DNA from 3 places in the Klebsiella quasipneumoniae subsp. quasipneumoniae genome. Region 2 is predicted to be linked to each of the others. Evidence: predicted binding sites of a transcription regulator. Region 2 holds the regulator's gene; each other region holds the start of a gene.

Region 1 (5,904 bases), 2.3 Mb from region 2:
CAGTTCCGCCTCAACCGTGAAGCACGGCGTGGACTTCCCGGAGTGGGTGGTGCTGGCGGCGCCGCCGATTATCTTTGCCCTGTTGGCGATCATTCTCTGGGGTTGCCTGCGCAGTTCGGGGGCGATTATGCGTCTGGTAGGCAAAGGCGGCATTGAGGCCATTTCGCGGCTGATGGGCTTCCTGCTGGTCTGCATGGGCGTGCAGTTCATTATTAACGGCGTGCTGGAGATCATTTCGACCTGGCATCCCTGACCGCGGTGATGCGCAGAGAGACAAAAGCCCGCCGGCGCGATACCGACGGGCTTTTTTTGCGGCTCAATCAAGAGTGGTGCGGCTGGTGCTCTTCCAGCGATACCGGCCAGCGACGGAAGATCAGCAGGGCCCAGATCAGGCCTGCCAGCGCCGGGACGGCGCCGATGTAGCCGATGGAGGCCATAGAGAGGTGCAGACTCACCTGGCTGCCCACCAGCGCGCCGGCGCCAATGCCGATGTTAAAGATGCCCGAGAACAGCGACATGGCGACGTCGGTGGCGTCCGGGGCGGAGGCCAGCACTTTCACCTGCATGCCGAGACCGATAATCATGATCGCCACCCCCCAGAAGATGCTGAGCAGCATCAGGTGGTGCGGGTTATGCGAGGCCGGCAAAAGCAGCAGCAGACAGGCCAGCAGCAGGCCGATGGCGAGGCTTATCAGCCCCGAAGCGTGCTGGTTACCGAGCTTGCCGAACAGAATGCTGCCGATAATCCCGGCCCCGCCGAGGATCAGCAGCAGTACGGTGGCAAAATTGCCGCTCAGACCCGCCACCGTCTGGACGAAGGGTTCGATATAGCTGTAGGCGGTATAATGGGCGGTTACCACCACCACGGTCAGAATGTACACGCTGACTAGCGCCGGGCGACGGAACAGCACCGGCAGGCTTTTCAGCGAGCCTGAGTGTTCGCTCGGCAGCGTCGGCAGCAGTTTCACCAGGCAGGCCAGAGTGGCTAAGGCGCCGAGGCCGATCGCCAGGAAGGTCATCCGCCAGCCAAAATACTGGCCGATGATGCGGCCGATCGGAATGCCAAACACCATCGCCAGCGCGGTACCGGTAGCGATCAGGCTCAGCGCCTGCGCCCGTTTGCCCGGGGGCGCCATGCGGATGGCCAGCGCCGACGTTATCGACCAGAACACCGCATGGGCGAAGGCGATGCCGATGCGGCTGATGACCAGCACGTCAAAATTCCATGCAAAGAACGACAGCACATGGCTGGCGATAAACAGAATAAACAGGCCGATGAGCAACCGCCGACGCTCCACTTTGCTGGTCAGCAGCATAAACGGCAGCGACATTAACGCCACCACCCATGCGTAGATGGTCAGCATCATGCCCACTTGGGCGGTTTCCATGCCGAAGCTGTCGGCAATATCCGACAGCAGACCGACCGGGGCAAATTCTGTGGTGTTAAAAATAAACGCGGCGATGGCCAACGTCACGACACGTAGCCACGCTACCTTGCGTGAGACCGTATTCGTAGTCATAAGCTCTGGACTGGTGATTCAGGGGAAGATGTGACGCTGATCTTAAAACGTTTGCTGGCGAAAAGACAATCATTTTGTGATCTGTATCTCATTTCACTGCAAACGCCCAGGTGCGGTTAAGCAATTAATTTTGCTATGGATAGTGTCAGGGGGGCGCTTTTATGTCATGTTGAAGGAAAGTAAAAAAAATAAGGACAGTGTATGCAGGAAATACAATTTTATCTGGTCGATGCCTTCAGCGATAAAAACTTCGGCGGCAATGCCGCGGCCGTTTGCCCCCTCAGCGAGTGGTTAGCCGACGATGTGCTGCTGAAAATGGCCCAACAGCATAACCAGTCCGAAACGGCGTTCTTCGTCCGCACCGACGAAGGTTATGAGCTGCGCTGGTTTACCACCCTTGGCGAGATCAACCTCTGCGGCCACGCCACCCTGGCGACGGCGCACGTTATTTTTGAATATCTCGACCATCCCTCGGCGACGATTACCTTTAGCACCCGTTTTGTCGGCGACCTGCGGGTGACCCGCAGCGGCGACTGGCTGACGCTCGACTTCCCGGCGTGGACGACCACCCCGGTGGCCAATCCGCCGGCGGACCTGCTGGCCGGGCTGGGCCTCGAGGCGGCCGTCGAGGTACGGGAAGGGCGCGATTATCTGGTGCTGCTGGCGGATCGCCGGCAGGTTGAAGCGGTGCAACCGGACATGGCGCGCCTGCAGACGCTCGGCAAAATGATCTGCGTGAGCGCGCCGGATGAGGAATATGACTTTGTCAGCCGCTTCTTCTGCCCGGGAGAAGGGGTGCCGGAGGATCCGGTGACCGGCTCCGCCCACAGCATGCTGATCCCCTGGTGGGGCGACAAGCTGGGGAAAACCACCATGATGGCGCGCCAGGTCTCCGCCCGCGGCGGGGATCTGCGCTGCCAGTGGCAGGGCGACCGGGTGCTGATCGGCGGCCAGGCCACCACCTATCTGCGCGGGACTGTCTATTTACGTTAATCCTCACCGCCGCGTCGTTCCGTTGTCCGGGGACGGCGCGGCGTGCGTCATCAGGCAAGGGAGGCGCCACCGCACATCACCAGCTCCTGTCCGGTCATCGCCGATGCGCCCTCACTCAATAACCAGCTTATCAGCGAGACCACCTCCTGCGGGGTAATGAGCCGCCCCAGCGGCGGCAGCCGCGGCGGAGAGCTTTCCCTGCCAGGCTGATGGAGCATCGGCGTATCGGTTGCCCCGGGCGCCACCACGTTGACCGTCACCCCTGCGGGCGCCAGCTCTGCCGCCCAGCTTCTGGCAAGGGCGACCAGCGCGGCTTTGGTGGCCGTATACTGGGAACGACCCGCTGCGCCTCGTGATGTTCGGCTTCCCAGCAGAACAACCCTACCGCCCGGCTCCATGGCCGGGGCGAAGTGATTGACCAGCGTTTGGGCCGCGTCGACATGTAAACGCCACAGCGACTCGCCGCGCAGTGGATCAAGATTGCCCAGGGGCGCGGCGGTCATCGAACCCGCGGCGTGGATGATGGCCTGAGGAGGCTCAATCTGTTCCAGCGCCGCCAGCAGCGCGCTGCGTTGGCTGACATCGACCTCCAGATGGCGAAAGTTCGGCTGTGAGAAGGGCGGCAGCGAACGGCTCATGCCGACCACCTGCCAGCCGTCCTCCAGCAATCGCCTCACCACCGCGGCGCCGATCCCGGAACTGGCCCCGGTGACTATGGCCCGCTTCATTGCGCCTCCAGCATCGCTGCCGGTATCTTGAATACCGCCTTTCTGACCGGCGCTGGCGTCGAAACCGCACACAGCGCCTGGTGCGGTTCGCCGGGGTAAAAGACCGCGAAGTCGCCGGGACGCAGCAGAATAGAGACACTCTCCGGGGCCGGCTGACAGAGATAGAGGTCAGGCTTAAGCTCATTATCCTGCGGGCGCATCACGGCAGCCATGCCCGCCTGGATCCGCTCCTCGCCGGCCAGGATGACCTGAATATCCGCCCACTGGCGATGATATTCCGTATGCCGCTCGGCCGCAGGCTGGGTTTGCGCCACGCCGAGGGTGCAGAACCACGGCGCGCCGTCGGGCTGGAAGCGGCCATCCTCTCTGGCGCTCAGGGCGGCCAGCGAACAGTCCTCGCTGCTCAAAATCTGCTTTAACGCTGGCGGCAGACCAGCCTGGTGCAGCGCCTGCAGGGTACCGATAATCATGCGCTTTCTCCTTTCACCCACTGTGGCGAAACGCGAACATACTTGATCGCCTGGCGGTACCAGGTGTAGGCGATATGCAAATTACCGTCTGCTCCCTGTTTGATGCTGGGGTAGGAGAACTCCCGGTTCAGCTTCTGCTCCGAATTATTGGTCATGCAGTAGCCGTCACCCTCGTCAAGATTACGCAGCCACGGCCAGCTTTTGCCGCCGTCAGGCGAGATCGCCACCGTCATCGGCGCGCGGGGCGCGCCCCAGAAGGCGCTTTTTCCGGTTGTTTCCGGCTCCTTACGGCCATCGTCATCCGCAATTTCATCGTACAGTGAGGCTCGGCGTTCGGTGGCCCCGGCGGCGCTCATATTATTAAACACCAGCGCCAGTTCGCCATTGTCGAGAGTCGTCGCCTGAATGGACGAGTTGTTGTTCGGCAGCGTCGTTGGCACCGGCGCAGACCAGCTTTCACCCTGGTCGCTGGAGCGGCTGAACCAGATGTGATCCGCCCAGCGACTGCGAAAGAAGGCCGCCAGTCCGCCGTCGGGATGCGCGGTGATGCTCATATGGACGCAGCCAAGACTCTCCGGGACCGCCACGTCGCGCCAGCTTCTGCCGCCGTCGGAGGAGATCTTCACCGCGCTGACGTCATTGTTACCCACCCATTTCTCGCCGGGTGCAGTGCGGCAGTAAAACACCGGCAGCAGCCAGCTGCCGTCAGGCATGACGCTAATCGGCTGGCGAATAAAGGTACCGGGCTGATCCAACAGGGTATCGATGGGTCCCCAGCTTTGCCCGCCGTCGTGTGACTGGCGGTAGCGCACAATGGCGGTATCCTGGTTGCCGGCGAATTGCGCCGTCCATAACAGCCACACTACCTGGTCCGGCGCCTGAAACAGCACCGGATTTTGTTCCGAGCGGTCAGGATCGTCGGAGAGCTTAACCGCTTCGCTCCAGCGATCGCTGCCGGGGGCTAACCGCGAACCCCAGATCGAAATGTCGGCTTTCCCCTCCTGGGAGCCGCCGAACCAGACGCACATCAGGCAGCCATCTTCCAGCTGAAGCAGGTTGGCGGCATGATTTTGCGGGCAGGCGTTGGGGAGCATCGCCCATGCGATATGTTCATCTTGCTGGTGCTGGCGAATGACGCCGTCGAAAGAAGGAATTGCGGACATGTTTTAGACTCCACGTTGCTCAACAGGGGCAGGGGATGATTGTGATTTATTCGGGATCAGGCGATCGATGACCATAATGATCGCCGGGGTCGCCAGGGCGATATACATGTTATTGATGCCGAACGGATCGCCAAGTAAATACCAGACGGAGGTCACCACGCAGGCGCCGATCAGACCGGCATTGGCGCCGCGGGTGCTCCTGAAGAAGGGGGCATAGAAGGCGATGACCGCTACTACGGTAATGGACAGGCGGATGGCGCGGGTGAAGAAGGAGAGTTTCAGCACTTCCGGCACCAGCAGCACAAAGATCAGCGGCAGGAAGCCGATAATTAACGATGCCCAGCGCGTGGCTCTGAACTCCTGGTCCGGAGTTGGGTTACGCCATGGTACGTAGAAATCTTTCACCACCAGCGAGGCAATGGCCAGAGCAACGGTACTTACGCTGACGAATATCGAGGCCACAAGTGACGTTGTCACGAGTCCCGCCAGCCAGGGATTCATGTCCTGCAGAAATACCGGCAGGGCGTACAGGCTGTTGATTTCTGGATGCAGATACTTCGCCGCCACGCCGATGATGGCGATGGCAAGGGCGATGGGCAGGCAGAAAAAGAAGGCGATCCACGTGGAGCGCTTTGCTGACCGGACGTCTTTGGTGGAGCTGATCGCCTGGATAACAAACTGGGTGCAGAAGATGGAGCCGATAGTGCCGATAAGCCAGGCGAAGATAGTGCCAGCGCCAATGTTGCCATCCCACGTCCAGTAGTAATCCGGCATCTTCTCAATCATCGGCGTGAAGCCGCCGGTTTTGGACAGAGCAAAACCCAGAATGATCAGCAGACCAGCGTATTTTAACGCGCTGTGTAACATGGTGACCCAGGCGACGCCTTTCATGCCGCCGAAGGCGAAATAGAAGGTACTGACGATGGCGGTAATAAAGGCGGCCACGGGTAAGTTGACTTTTAAGACGGTGGAAATAGCCGCAGCGCCGCTGACGTAGTTGCCTACGTTAACCAGCAACAGCGCATAAATC
Region 2 (5,904 bases):
GCGTTTTTTTTCAGCAGGCCGCTCTGCCACTGCGGCCACAGCCAGACCATCCCGCCGAAGGCGATCAGGCAGCCGATCAGCGTGTCGATCAGCCGGGCGATAATAAACTGTTCGCCGTTGAGCGTCAGAAGCTGCAGGGTATATACCGCCGTCACCGTAAACCCCACCATCGCCCAGCCATAGTGTTTGCGGATGATCAGATAGCTGAGCAGTGTGATCAGCAGCATCCCGCTCAGGGTATAGCTCTCCGGAACGTGAAAGTGCAAGGTCAGCCCGGCGATGATCAGGCCGGCGAGCGTCCCCGCCGCCCGGTGGACAATACGAACCCGCGTGGCGCCATAGCCATTCTGTGTCACGAAGAGGACGGTCATCAGGATCCAGTAGGGCTTCGGCAAATGCAGGGCGTTGCCCATCAGGCTGGCGATGCTCAGCATCACGCTGATGCGGGCGGCGTTGCGCAGCGCGGGGGACTTCAGCGACAGATAGTTCTTTAGCGCGGGAAACAGCGGTAAACGACGCTCTTTGTCAGCCATCAGATCCCGGGCATACAGTGGGCGCTGGGTATGCAGCACCCGGGCGATGCGGCTGAAGTGCCAGGCGCAGAAGTGGCCGACCGGGTTATCCGGATGCTGGCGGGCGATCTTTTCCAGGGCGCCGATCTGTTTATCCATCTGGAAACGCTGCGGAAAACGATGATAGAGCATGTCATCCGCCAGCACCCGCAGGCGGGCGGCGACGGTCTGCGCGTTCCAGCGGATCACCGCTTCGGCATGGCTGCGCTCAACCAGCTTTTGCACCTCTTCCGGCTGATGCAGGCTGACCGAAATATGCTCCTGTAGATCCAGCCCCATCTGGAACGCTCGCAGAAGACGTTTGTGGTCGTTACGTTGGTTGGCGGCCAGCATATGCATCTGCTGATAGCACTGGGTGATTAAATCGACCACCTTCTGCTGGCGGATGAGCAGCGGCGGCAGGGCGGTCGAGGGATCGGTATGCTGGGTCAACAGGCTATATTTGGCTTCGCAATAATTGGCCAGTTCCCGGTAGAGCAGACTGAGCGACTCCCGCAGCGGCTGTTCGCGCCACAGCCAGAACCAGAACCAGTTAAACACGCCGTACCATAGCGTGCCGAAGGCGTAGATCAGCAGCGGCTCCCAGACGGGCATATTGCCCGCCAGGCTCAGGGTAAAGATGGCGGCGATCAGCGACGCGGGCAGCAGGCGCGCGTGCAGCGAACTGATTTCCGCGGTGACGCCGAGCAATAGCGCCAGGCCGCTGAGAATAAGCGGCAAAGGTATGGTCTGGGCGAGCAGCAGCTGCACCACCAGGCTGCATCCGGCAAACAGACAGCCGCCGATAATCAGACGCTTAAAAAAGCGCTTATGCGGAGTGTCGAGACCGGCGATGTTGCAGCAGGCGGGAACTAAGGAAAACAGGAGTCCCTGCTGGAGATGGCCGAGCAGAAGACCGATGGCCACAGGCAGACACAGCACCAGCGTTTGCCGCAGTGCATAGTTGACTTCCGGGTGGTAAATCAGCCTGCGCCACATGAGGGAAAAACAAAAACGGCGTACTGCAGGAGCAATACGCCGCTTAGCAACTTAACGGGTGCCGTAGACGACGATAGTTTTACCGTGGGCGGAAATCAGGTTCTGATCTTCCAGCATTTTCAAAATACGGCCAACGGTTTCACGAGAGCAGCCGACGATCTGACCAATTTCCTGACGGGTAATTTTAATTTGCATACCGTCCGGGTGGGTCATGGCATCGGGTTGCTTCGCCAGGTTCAGCAGCGTCTGGGCGATACGGCCCGTCACGTCGAGGAAGGCGAGGTTGCCCACTTTCTCAGACGTCACCTGCAGACGGCGAGCCATTTGCGAAGAGAGACGCATCAGAATGTCCGGGTTCACCTGGATCAGCTGACGGAATTTCTTATAAGAGATCTCGGCCACTTCACATGCGGTTTTCGCCCGTACCCAGGCGCTACGCTCCTGACCCTCTTCAAACAGGCCTAATTCACCGATGAAATCGCCCTGGTTGAGGTAGGAGAGGATCATCTCTTTACCTTCTTCATCCTTGATGAGTACAGCCACGGAGCCTTTAACGATGTAGTACAGCGTTTCTGCTTTCTCACCCTGGTGGATCAGCGTGCTCTTTGATGGGTACTTATGAATGTGGCAATGAGACAAGAACCATTCAAGGGTAGGGTCTGTTTGCGGTTTGCCAAGCACCATGCGCGGTTATCCTCTGTTATAAGCTATCTCCGGGCGCCGACACTACACGGCGTCCGGGCATGCAATCGTATTGTTTCCCTATACCTGGGAAGCTGGCTGATGATTTTTCGACAGCCTGTAATGTGAACTCCTCTGCATACATGCAGTACATCAATGTATTACTGTAGCATCCAGACTGTTTTAGCATAGCTTTCGCCGCATGTCTCCTGGTGTCTCGCTTCAGCATGACGCAGGTCGCCTTCCGTTGCGAGAATTGTTATGTGCGCGTAATCTGACAGGAATATTGCGATACTGGAGTTAAATTTTATGCAAGCGCGTGTGAAATGGGTTGAAGGGTTAACCTTTATCGGGGAGTCCGCGTCAGGACACCAGATTCTGATGGATGGCAACTCCGGAGATAAGGCGCCCAGCCCGATGGAGATGGTGCTGATGGCGGCGGGCGGTTGCAGTGCGATCGATGTGGTCTCTATTTTGCAAAAAGGTCGTCACGACGTGACCAACTGCGAAGTGAAGCTGACCTCTGAGCGTCGGGAAGAGGCGCCGCGCCTGTTCACGCATATTAATCTGCACTTTATCGTCACCGGTAAGGCGCTGAAAGATGGCGCAGTCTCCCGTGCGGTGGATCTGTCGGCAGAGAAATACTGCTCGGTGGCGCTGATGCTGGAAAAAGCGGTGAAGATCACCCACTCCTATGAAGTGATCGAGGCGTAGTCTTCGCCTGCTGATGTGAATGATCTCAACCCCGGCCTGGCCGGGGTTTTTTCTGTTAGCCGATCTTTCGGCCTTCCATCAGACGCTCGACCAGCGGCGCCATAATAAGCTCCATCGCCAGCCCCATTTTACCGCCCGGCACCACCAGGGTGTTCATGTGCGAAATAAACGAGCCCTGTAGCATCGCCAGCAGCCAGGGGAAGTCGATGTTCTGCAGATTGCGGAAATGGATCACCACAAAGCTCTCGTCCAGAGAGGGGATCGCTTTCGCGGCAAACGGGTTGGAGGTGTCCACCGTCGGCACGCGCTGGAAGTTGATGTGGGTGCGGGAAAACTGCGGGGTGATGAAGTTAATGTAATCTTCCATCGATCGGACGACGGAGTCCATCACCGCCTCCCGGGAGTGGCCGCGTTCGCTGGTGTCGCGAATGAGTTTCTGGATCCACTCCAGGTTAACGATAGGCACGACCCCGACCAGCAGGTCGACATGGCTGGCGACATCATGCTGCGGCGTGACAACCCCGCCGTGCAGCCCCTCATAGAACAGCACGTCCGTCGGCTCCGGCAGCGGCTGCCATGGGGTGAAGGTTCCCGGCACCTGATTCCACGGCACGGCTTCGTCATAGGTGTGCAGGTATTTACGCGACTGGCCTTTGCCATGGCGGCCATAGTCGACAAAGGTCTGCTCCAGCAGGCCGAAGTCGTTCGCCTCCGGGCCAAAGTAGCTGATATGTTTGCCCTGATCCCGCGCTTTGCGGATCGCCATGTCCATTTCCGGGCGGGTGTAGCGATGAAAGCTGTCGCCTTCCACCTCCGCGGCGTGCAGATTTAGCTGCGCGAAGATTTTGCGAAAGGCGAGGCTGGTGGTGGTAGTGCCCGCGCCGCTGGAGCCCGTGACGGCGATCACCGGATGTTTGGCAGACATAACAACTCCCTGGTTAAACGATGTAGTGTCGTCGCCTTAGCCGTTAAACAGCGCGCGCGGCATAATATTGACCGTCTCATGCAGTTCCGACCACACGAGGACCGCCTCTCCGCGTTTCAGCTGCTGTTTTACATCGGCGACTTTATCGGCAAGTGAACGTTCATGTTCACCATAATCGGTGCCTTCGCGTAACACAAAGCTTTCAATCAGGTTATCCAGCGTTTCGGGATCCAGATCCTGCCAGGGAATAATCATACGGGAACCTCCAGCCAGCGGTTTAACCAGTCGGGAATGCGTCTTTCCAGCCACATCTCCGGTTTACGCAGGGTGCCGCCGACGAAGCCGACGTGGCCGCCTTGTTCAGTCAATTGATACTCAACGTTCGCCGGCAGTTGCTCCTGCGGGGGAATGGAGTGGTGGTCCATAAACGGGTCGTCTTTCGCATGGATGATGAGCGTCGGCTTAGTGATATCGCTGAGCCGCGGCATGGCGCTGCATTGCCGGTAATAATCCAGCGCATCGGCGAAACCATGGATTTTGGCGGTGATCATGTCGTCAAATTCCCGGATGCGGCGCATCCCTTTGAGCTGGCGTAAATCGACGGGCAGCGAGCCAGGATACGCTTTCAGCTTACGTGAGGCGTTGGCTTTTAACAGATTGAGCAGATAGCGCTGATAAACTCGCGAGAAGCCCTTATCCATATGATAGCTGCAGGCTTCCAGCATGAAAGGCGCGGAAACGATCACCGCCGCATCCAGCGGGCAGCGGTCGCCTTCTTCTGCCAGCAGGCAGCCCAGCATGTTGCCGCCCAGCGAATAGCCGACGGCGGCGGTCGGCGCGGGGCCAAACTCGCGCTGCAGCCAGTGGAGAAACCAGGTGCCATCTTCCGTTTCGCCGGAGTGATAGATGCGGTGATTGCGGTTAGGTTCGCCGCTGCAGCCGCGAAAGTGCATGACCACGCCCAGCCAGCCGCGCTGCATCGCCGCGTGGATCAGGCCATGGGCATACGGGCTGTGCAGACTCCCTTCCAGACCATGAAAGACGACGAGGCGCGGCTTGTGGCGCGCCTGGTGTGGGTCTTCGCTCCAGGCGAGATCGACAAAATCGCCGTCCGGCAGCTCAAGGCGCTGCCAGTGCGGGGTAAAGCGCAATTTACGGCGGATCAGCCGCGGCAGCATGGTTTGCAGATGACGATTGCCCACGCCGCGCATGGGATGGAACTCACGCGAATCGTTTTCGGGGGGCGTCATGTCTGTGGGGATGATTTCAACCATAGCACCAGAATAATTAATAAACGTGATGATGACTATACCGCGCAGGGCGCGCGGGAGTTAGCCAATATGTGGTCTTGTGGCCAATGACGCCCGGTGACACCGAAAACAAACCATTGATGTCATTGATGGCCTGAGCATGGGAATGGCAGAAACCCATTCTGCCCGCGCCGTCGCAGGCAGAATGATGAGGCGGCGTTAGCCTTCCTGAAGCATGCGCTCCAGCTGCTCTTGAGCCTCCAGCCAGGCCATTTCGCACTCTTCCAGCCCGGATTTCGCGCTGGCCTGCTGCTGCAGGCATTCAGTCAGTTCCGCTTTCCGCGAGGCGTCGTAGAGTTCGCTGTCGCCAAGTTTCTCTTCCGCACTGGCCAGCTGCGCGTTGAGCTTGTCCATCTCTTTCTCCAGACGGGCGATCTCTTTGCGCAGCGGTTGGGTCTGGCTGCGCAGCTCCGCTTCGCGACGCTTCTGGTCTTTGCGCGCTTGCGCGCTGTTGCCGCTCTCTTTTGGCGCGTCGCCGCTCTGGGACTCCTGTTTTTGCGAGTCGCTGAGCCACTGCTGATAATCGTCCAGATCGCCGTCGAACGGTTCGACTTTGCCATCGTGGACAAGGTACAGATCGTCGGTGGTGGAGCGGATCAGGTGGCGATCGTGCGATACGACCACCAGCGCCCCTTCAAAGTCGATCAGCGCTTCGGTTAAGGCCTGACGCATATCGAGGTCGAGATGGTTGGTCGGTTCGTCGAGCAGCAGCAGGTTAGGGCGC
Region 3 (5,904 bases), 2.3 Mb from region 2:
AACAGTTTATCCAGCGCGCTGTCCGCCAGCTGGAACGGCACGTTCATACGGGAGCGGTTGGCTTGCGCCACATCGTTACGATAGAAGCCGCTGTTATCGATCACGCCATACAGCAGTTCGGCTTTCTGCTGGTTGATCTTGTCCATCGCGGCAACGCCGCCCTGCTGTTTCAGCCACTTAAACACCAGACCGGCCAGATACCAGGCAAACGTCGGCGGCGTGTTAAACATCGAGTCATTCTCGCTTAACACGGTGTAGTCGAGGATTGACGGGCAGGCCACGCTGGCTTTACCCAGCAGATCTTCACGCACGATGACCAGCGTCAACCCTGCCGGGCCGATATTTTTCTGCGCGCCGGCATAGATCACGCCGAAGCGGTTGACGTCAATTTCGCGGGACAAAATGGTGGAGGAGAAATCGGCGGTCACGATGACGTCGTCGCCGAAGTTCGGCGTATCGTCAATCGCGATACCGTCAATGGTTTCGTTCGGGCAGTAGTGCAGATACGCCGCGCCCGGCGTCAGCTGCCACTCGCTCATTGGCTTGACCGCGCGCTTGCCGTCGACGGTGATTTTCGCGTCGATGACGTTAGGCGTGCAGTATTTCTTCGCCTCTTTGACCGCGCTGGCGGCCCAGTAGCCAGCGTCCACATAGTCAGCGACGTTTTTATCGCCGAGGATGTTCAGCGGGATCCCGGCGAACTGGCCGCGACCGCCGCCATGACAGAACAACACTTTATAGTTGGAAGGGATATTCAGCAGAGAACGGAAGTCCTGTTCTGCCTCTTCTGCCACCTGGATGAACTCCTTACCACGGTGACTGATTTCCATGACCGACGTACCCAGACCGTGCCAGTCGCACAGTTCCTGCTGAGCCAGTTTGAGTACTTCCGCCGGCAGCATTGCCGGGCCCGAACTGAAGTTATAGACCTGAGCCATTTCCCCTCACCACGTTGCTATGTTGTTTTGCCCGCGAACCGCCGCGGGCATAAGTTATTCCTGTGGCTATCGGTTTTATCATTCAGTGACACGGTCCGCAATGGCTAAAACTCGCCGACGGCAAAACGCGGCAGCCGTCACACAACAGAATCTATCGGCTTGACGTAATAAAACCGACATATTTGCTGTCAGGTGAGTCGTTTCGCCCGGCTGGCCTTCGACCATTCTGCATTTGCGCAGCGGGAACATATTCGCTTTTCTCCCGCCTGCATCGCCATCACGATGCTGCAGCGTACGCAGGCGTAGATCCCCTCCTGAGGAATAGTGGTATAGCGCGTGGTGCAGTGCGTCGGGAGAATCGACAACCCGGCCCTCACCTCGTCATCGGGATAATAAAACACGCTGATCTGGCCATTGGTTTCAAGGATCGCCAGCCGCACCTGGCCGAGCTGCTCGACGCTGTTGACCCGTAGCTCCATAAAAAATTCGAATTCGGTCATATTTTCCGCATGCAGTTTCTCCCATGCCAGTTGCCCCTCCTCCACCACCACGATAGGCTTGCCCTCCAGCAGATCCTCCAGCTTTTCACTATGCCCCATCAGCCACATGATGCCGCGATAAAGCAGCGCCAGCGTGACGAAGACCACCAGCACCGGCAACAGCGGGACATCGTCATAAAACGCCACGTCCCCCGCCGCCGAGCCGAGGGTCAGAATAATCAGCACCTCAAACAGCGACATCTGCCGCACGCCGCGCCGTCCGGTAATTTTGAGGAAAATAAAGACCAGAACGAAGGTGTAGAGGCTGCGCAACGCCACCTCGCCGAGAAATTCCACCGGTACTTTATCGAGCGCCATCCTCTGCCAGTCAAAGGCTTTCATTATCATCTCCCTGAGCATTAAAAGATGTCTCTAAGCATAGCCAGATGATGGAGATAGCACCTGTCAGATAAAAGCCGTATCATTGCGCGCTTTCCGTACGACAAAAGTGATCGCCATGACCCAAACGTTTATTCCCGGCAAAGATGCCGCCCTGGAAGATTCCATCGCTCGCTTCCAGCAAAAATTGCTCGACCTCGGATTTGATATCGAAGAGGCCTCGTGGCTGAACCCGGTGCCGCACGTGTGGTCCGTTCACATTCGCGATAAGGAATGCGCGCTGTGCTTTACCAATGGTAAAGGCGCCACCAAAAAGGCAGCCCTCGCCTCCGCGCTGGGCGAATATTTCGAGCGCCTGTCCACCAACTATTTTTTCGCTGACTTCTGGTTAGGCGACACTATCGCTAACGGCCCGTTCGTTCACTACCCGAACGAAAAGTGGTTCCCGCTGACCGAAAACGACGACGTCCCGGAAGGTCTGCTGGATGCCCGCCTGCTCGCGTTCTACGATCCGGACGATCAGCTGACGGCCAGCATGCTGGTGGATCTGCAATCCGGTAACGATGAGCGCGGCGTGTGCGGCCTGCCCTTTACCCGCCAGTCCGACGGCGAAACGGTCTATATTCCTATGAATATCGTCGGCAACCTGTATGTCTCCAACGGCATGTCCGCCGGCAACACCCGTAATGAAGCTCGCGTGCAGGGCCTGTCCGAAGTCTTTGAGCGCCATATCAAAAACCGCATCATCGCCGAAAGCATCAGCCTGCCGGAGATCCCGGCGGAGGTCATGGCGCGCTATCCGGGCGTTGTGGAGTCGATCGCCAAACTGGAAGCCGAAGGTTTCCCGATCTTTGCCTATGATGGCTCGCTGGGCGGCAAGTATCCGGTTATCTGCGTCGTGCTGTTTAACCCGGCAAACGGCACCTGCTTCGCCTCTTTCGGCGCCCATCCGGACTTCGGCGTGGCGCTGGAGCGTACGGTCACCGAACTGCTGCAGGGCCGCAGCCTGAAAGATCTCGACGTCTTCACGCCGCCGACCTTCGACGACGAAGAAGTCGCCGAGCATGCTAACCTCGAAACCCACTTTATCGACTCCAGCGGCCTGATTTCCTGGGATATGTTCAAGCAGGATGCCGACTATCCGTTCGTTGACTGGAGCTTCTCCGGCACCACAGAAGAAGAGTTCGCCACCCTGATGGCCATCTTCAAGGCCGAAGATAAAGAAGTGTATATCGCCGACTACGAGCACCTGGGCGTTTACGCCTGCCGTATCATCGTCCCGGGGATGTCGGATATTTACCCGGCGGAAGATCTGTGGCTGGCGAACAACAGCATGGGCGCTCATCTGCGCGACACCATTCTGTCCCTGCCGGGCAGCGAGTGGGAAAAAGAAGATTACCTGGCGCTGATCGAGCAGATGGACGATGAAGGCCTGGATGATTTCACCCGCGTTCGCGAACTGCTGGGCCTCGCCACCGGCAAAGACAACGGCTGGTATACCCTGCGCGTCGGCGAGCTGAAAGCCATGCTGGCCCTGGCCGGCGGCGATCTGGAGCAGGCGCTGATCTGGACCGAGTGGACCATGGAGTTCAACGCTTCGGTCTTCAGCGCGGAACGCGCTAACTACTATCGCTGCCTGCAGACCCTGCTGCTGCTGAGCCAGGAAGAGGAGCGTCAGCCGCTGCAATACCTGAACGCCTTTATCCGTATGTACGGCGCCGAAGCGGTCGAAGCCGCCAGCGCGGCGCTGAGCGGGGAAGCGCCGTTCTATGGCCTTCAGGCTGTCGACAGCGATCTGCAGGCTTTCCCGGCCCATCAGTCGCTGCTGAAGGCTTATGAAAAACTGCAGCGAGCGAAGGCGGCGTTCTGGGCAAAATAAGCCCTAAGCGCGCCATCGTGGTGACCAGCAACGGAGCCCAATGCGGCTCCGTTGATTTCACCTGACGAGGCGGCCACTATAGTTTGTAGTTGCAAAGTTAATTAATAGTAAATAATGCGCTTATAAGATTTACCATTCGTTAATTTTAAATAAAATACTCCATATTAATTAACTCAAAAAATGGCGTGAAAACGAAAAAATTCAACATAACTTATAAATTTTAAAATTTATTTTCTTCATAATATTCAATCAGTTAACCACTAAAAACACAAAAACCACACACTAAAAAGGCATATAGTTCCGGTGAGATATGATCTATATCAATTTCCCTTCTATAATGCTTTGTTAGTATCTCACCGCCAACTTATATAAAGAGAGAGTTAGTGTGAAAGCTGACAACCCTTTTGATCTTTTGCTCCCTGCCGCGATGGCGAAAGTCGCCGAAGAAGCAGGTGTCTATAAAGCAACGAAGCATCCGATGAAGACCTTTTATCTGGCGATCACCGCTGGCGTTTTCATCTCCATCGCTTTCGTATTCTATATCACCGCGACCACCGGCACTGCCGCGATGCCTTATGGGATTGCCAAGCTTATCGGTGGGGTCTGTTTTTCCCTGGGTCTGATTCTGTGCATTATCTGCGGCGCTGACCTCTTTACCTCTACGGTATTGATCGTGGTGGCGAAAGCCAGCGGTCGAATTACCTGGGGGCAACTGGCAAAAAACTGGCTCAACGTCTATTTTGGTAACCTGGTGGGCGCACTGCTGTTTGTGCTGCTGATGTGGTTATCAGGCGAATATATGACTGCCAACGGCGGTTGGGGGCTCAATGTCCTGCAGACCGCTGACCACAAAATGCACCATACTTTTGTGGAGGCCGTGAGCCTGGGTATCCTCGCTAACCTGATGGTTTGTCTCGCCGTATGGATGAGCTATTCCGGTCGTAGCCTGATGGATAAAGCGATGATCATGGTCCTGCCGGTAGCGATGTTCGTTGCCAGCGGCTTTGAGCACAGCATCGCCAACATGTTTATGATCCCGATGGGTATCGTAATCCGCAACTTTGCAAGCCCGGAATTCTGGACCGCAATCGGTTCGACTCCGGAAAGTTTCTCTCACTTGACCGTTATGAACTTCATCACTGATAACCTGATTCCGGTAACTATCGGGAACATTATCGGCGGGGGTCTGCTGGTCGGGTTGACATACTGGGTCATTTACCTGCGTGGCAACGACCATCACTAAGGGTTGTTTCAGGCAGTAAATAAAAAATCCACTTAAGAAGGTAGGTGTTACATGTCCGAGCTTAATGAAAAGTTAGCCACAGCCTGGGAAGGTTTTGCGAAAGGTGACTGGCAGAATGAAGTCAACGTCCGTGACTTTATTCAGAAAAACTACACCCCATATGAAGGCGACGAATCCTTCCTGGCTGGCGCGACTGAAGCGACCACCAAGCTGTGGGACAGCGTAATGGAAGGTGTAAAACAGGAAAACCGCACTCACGCGCCTGTTGATTTTGACACTGCCCTGGCTTCCACCATCACCTCTCACGACGCAGGCTATATCGAGAAAGGTCTGGAAAAAATCGTTGGTCTGCAGACCGAAGCGCCGCTGAAACGTGCGATCATCCCGTTCGGTGGTATTAAAATGGTTGAAGGTTCCTGCAAAGCGTACAATCGCGAGCTGGACCCGATGCTGAAAAAAATCTTCACTGAGTACCGTAAAACTCACAACCAGGGCGTTTTCGACGTCTATACTCCGGACATCCTGCGCTGCCGTAAATCCGGCGTGCTGACTGGTCTGCCGGATGCTTACGGCCGTGGTCGTATCATCGGTGACTACCGTCGCGTTGCGCTGTACGGTATCGACTTCCTGATGAAAGACAAATTCGCCCAGTTCAACTCTCTGCAAGCGAAACTGGAAAGCGGCGAAGATCTGGAAGCGACCATCCGTCTGCGTGAAGAAATCGCTGAACAGCACCGCGCGCTGGGCCAGATCAAAGAGATGGCGGCTAAATATGGCTACGACATCTCCGGTCCGGCGACCACCGCTCAGGAAGCTATCCAGTGGACCTACTTCGGTTACCTGGCTGCCGTTAAATCTCAGAACGGCGCGGCAATGTCCTTCGGTCGTACCTCCAGCTTCCTGGATATCTACATCGAACGTGACCTGCAGGCGGGTAAAATCACCGAGCAAGACGCGCAGGAAATG

What was found. The regulator CRP, encoded in region 2, controls carbon source genes, mostly activating them, when cyclic AMP is high. The targets are predictions, from matches to a motif close to ATGTGANNNNNNTCACAT.
Region 1: a site for CRP is predicted at 1,595-1,612, ahead of LGM20_RS13190 (sugar transporter). Genes of this name have one in related genera too.
Region 3: a site for CRP is predicted at 4,004-4,021, ahead of focA (formate transporter FocA). Genes of this name have one in related genera too.

Annotation. Positions count from the first base shown of each region.
Region 1 covers NZ_CP084876.1:2,702,549-2,708,452, reverse strand. Annotated here, with positions in the region: gene LGM20_RS13195 (MarC family NAAT transporter) at 1-253, shown strand, start outside; gene LGM20_RS13190 (sugar transporter) at 321-1,520, opposite strand; gene LGM20_RS13185 (PhzF family phenazine biosynthesis protein) at 1,722-2,513, shown strand; gene LGM20_RS13180 (SDR family NAD(P)-dependent oxidoreductase) at 2,564-3,241, opposite strand; gene LGM20_RS13175 (NanQ anomerase/TabA/YiaL family protein) at 3,238-3,711, opposite strand; gene LGM20_RS13170 (sialidase family protein) at 3,708-4,874, opposite strand; gene LGM20_RS13165 (sodium:solute symporter family protein) at 4,878-5,904, opposite strand, start outside.
Region 2 covers NZ_CP084876.1:423,116-429,019, forward strand. Annotated here, with positions in the region: gene LGM20_RS01940 (YccS/YhfK family putative transporter) at 1-1,550, opposite strand, end outside; gene crp (cAMP-activated global transcriptional regulator CRP) at 1,602-2,234, opposite strand; gene LGM20_RS01950 (OsmC family protein) at 2,541-2,945, shown strand; gene LGM20_RS01955 (phosphoribulokinase) at 3,001-3,870, opposite strand; gene LGM20_RS01960 (YheU family protein) at 3,907-4,125, opposite strand; gene LGM20_RS01965 (hydrolase) at 4,122-5,081, opposite strand; gene LGM20_RS01970 (ABC transporter ATP-binding protein) at 5,340-5,904, opposite strand, start outside.
Region 3 covers NZ_CP084876.1:3,474,741-3,480,644, forward strand. Annotated here, with positions in the region: gene serC (3-phosphoserine/phosphohydroxythreonine transaminase) at 1-938, opposite strand, end outside; gene LGM20_RS16860 (DUF421 domain-containing protein) at 1,127-1,819, opposite strand; gene ycaO (30S ribosomal protein S12 methylthiotransferase accessory factor YcaO) at 1,935-3,695, shown strand; gene focA (formate transporter FocA) at 4,081-4,938, shown strand; gene pflB (formate C-acetyltransferase) at 4,990-5,904, shown strand, end outside.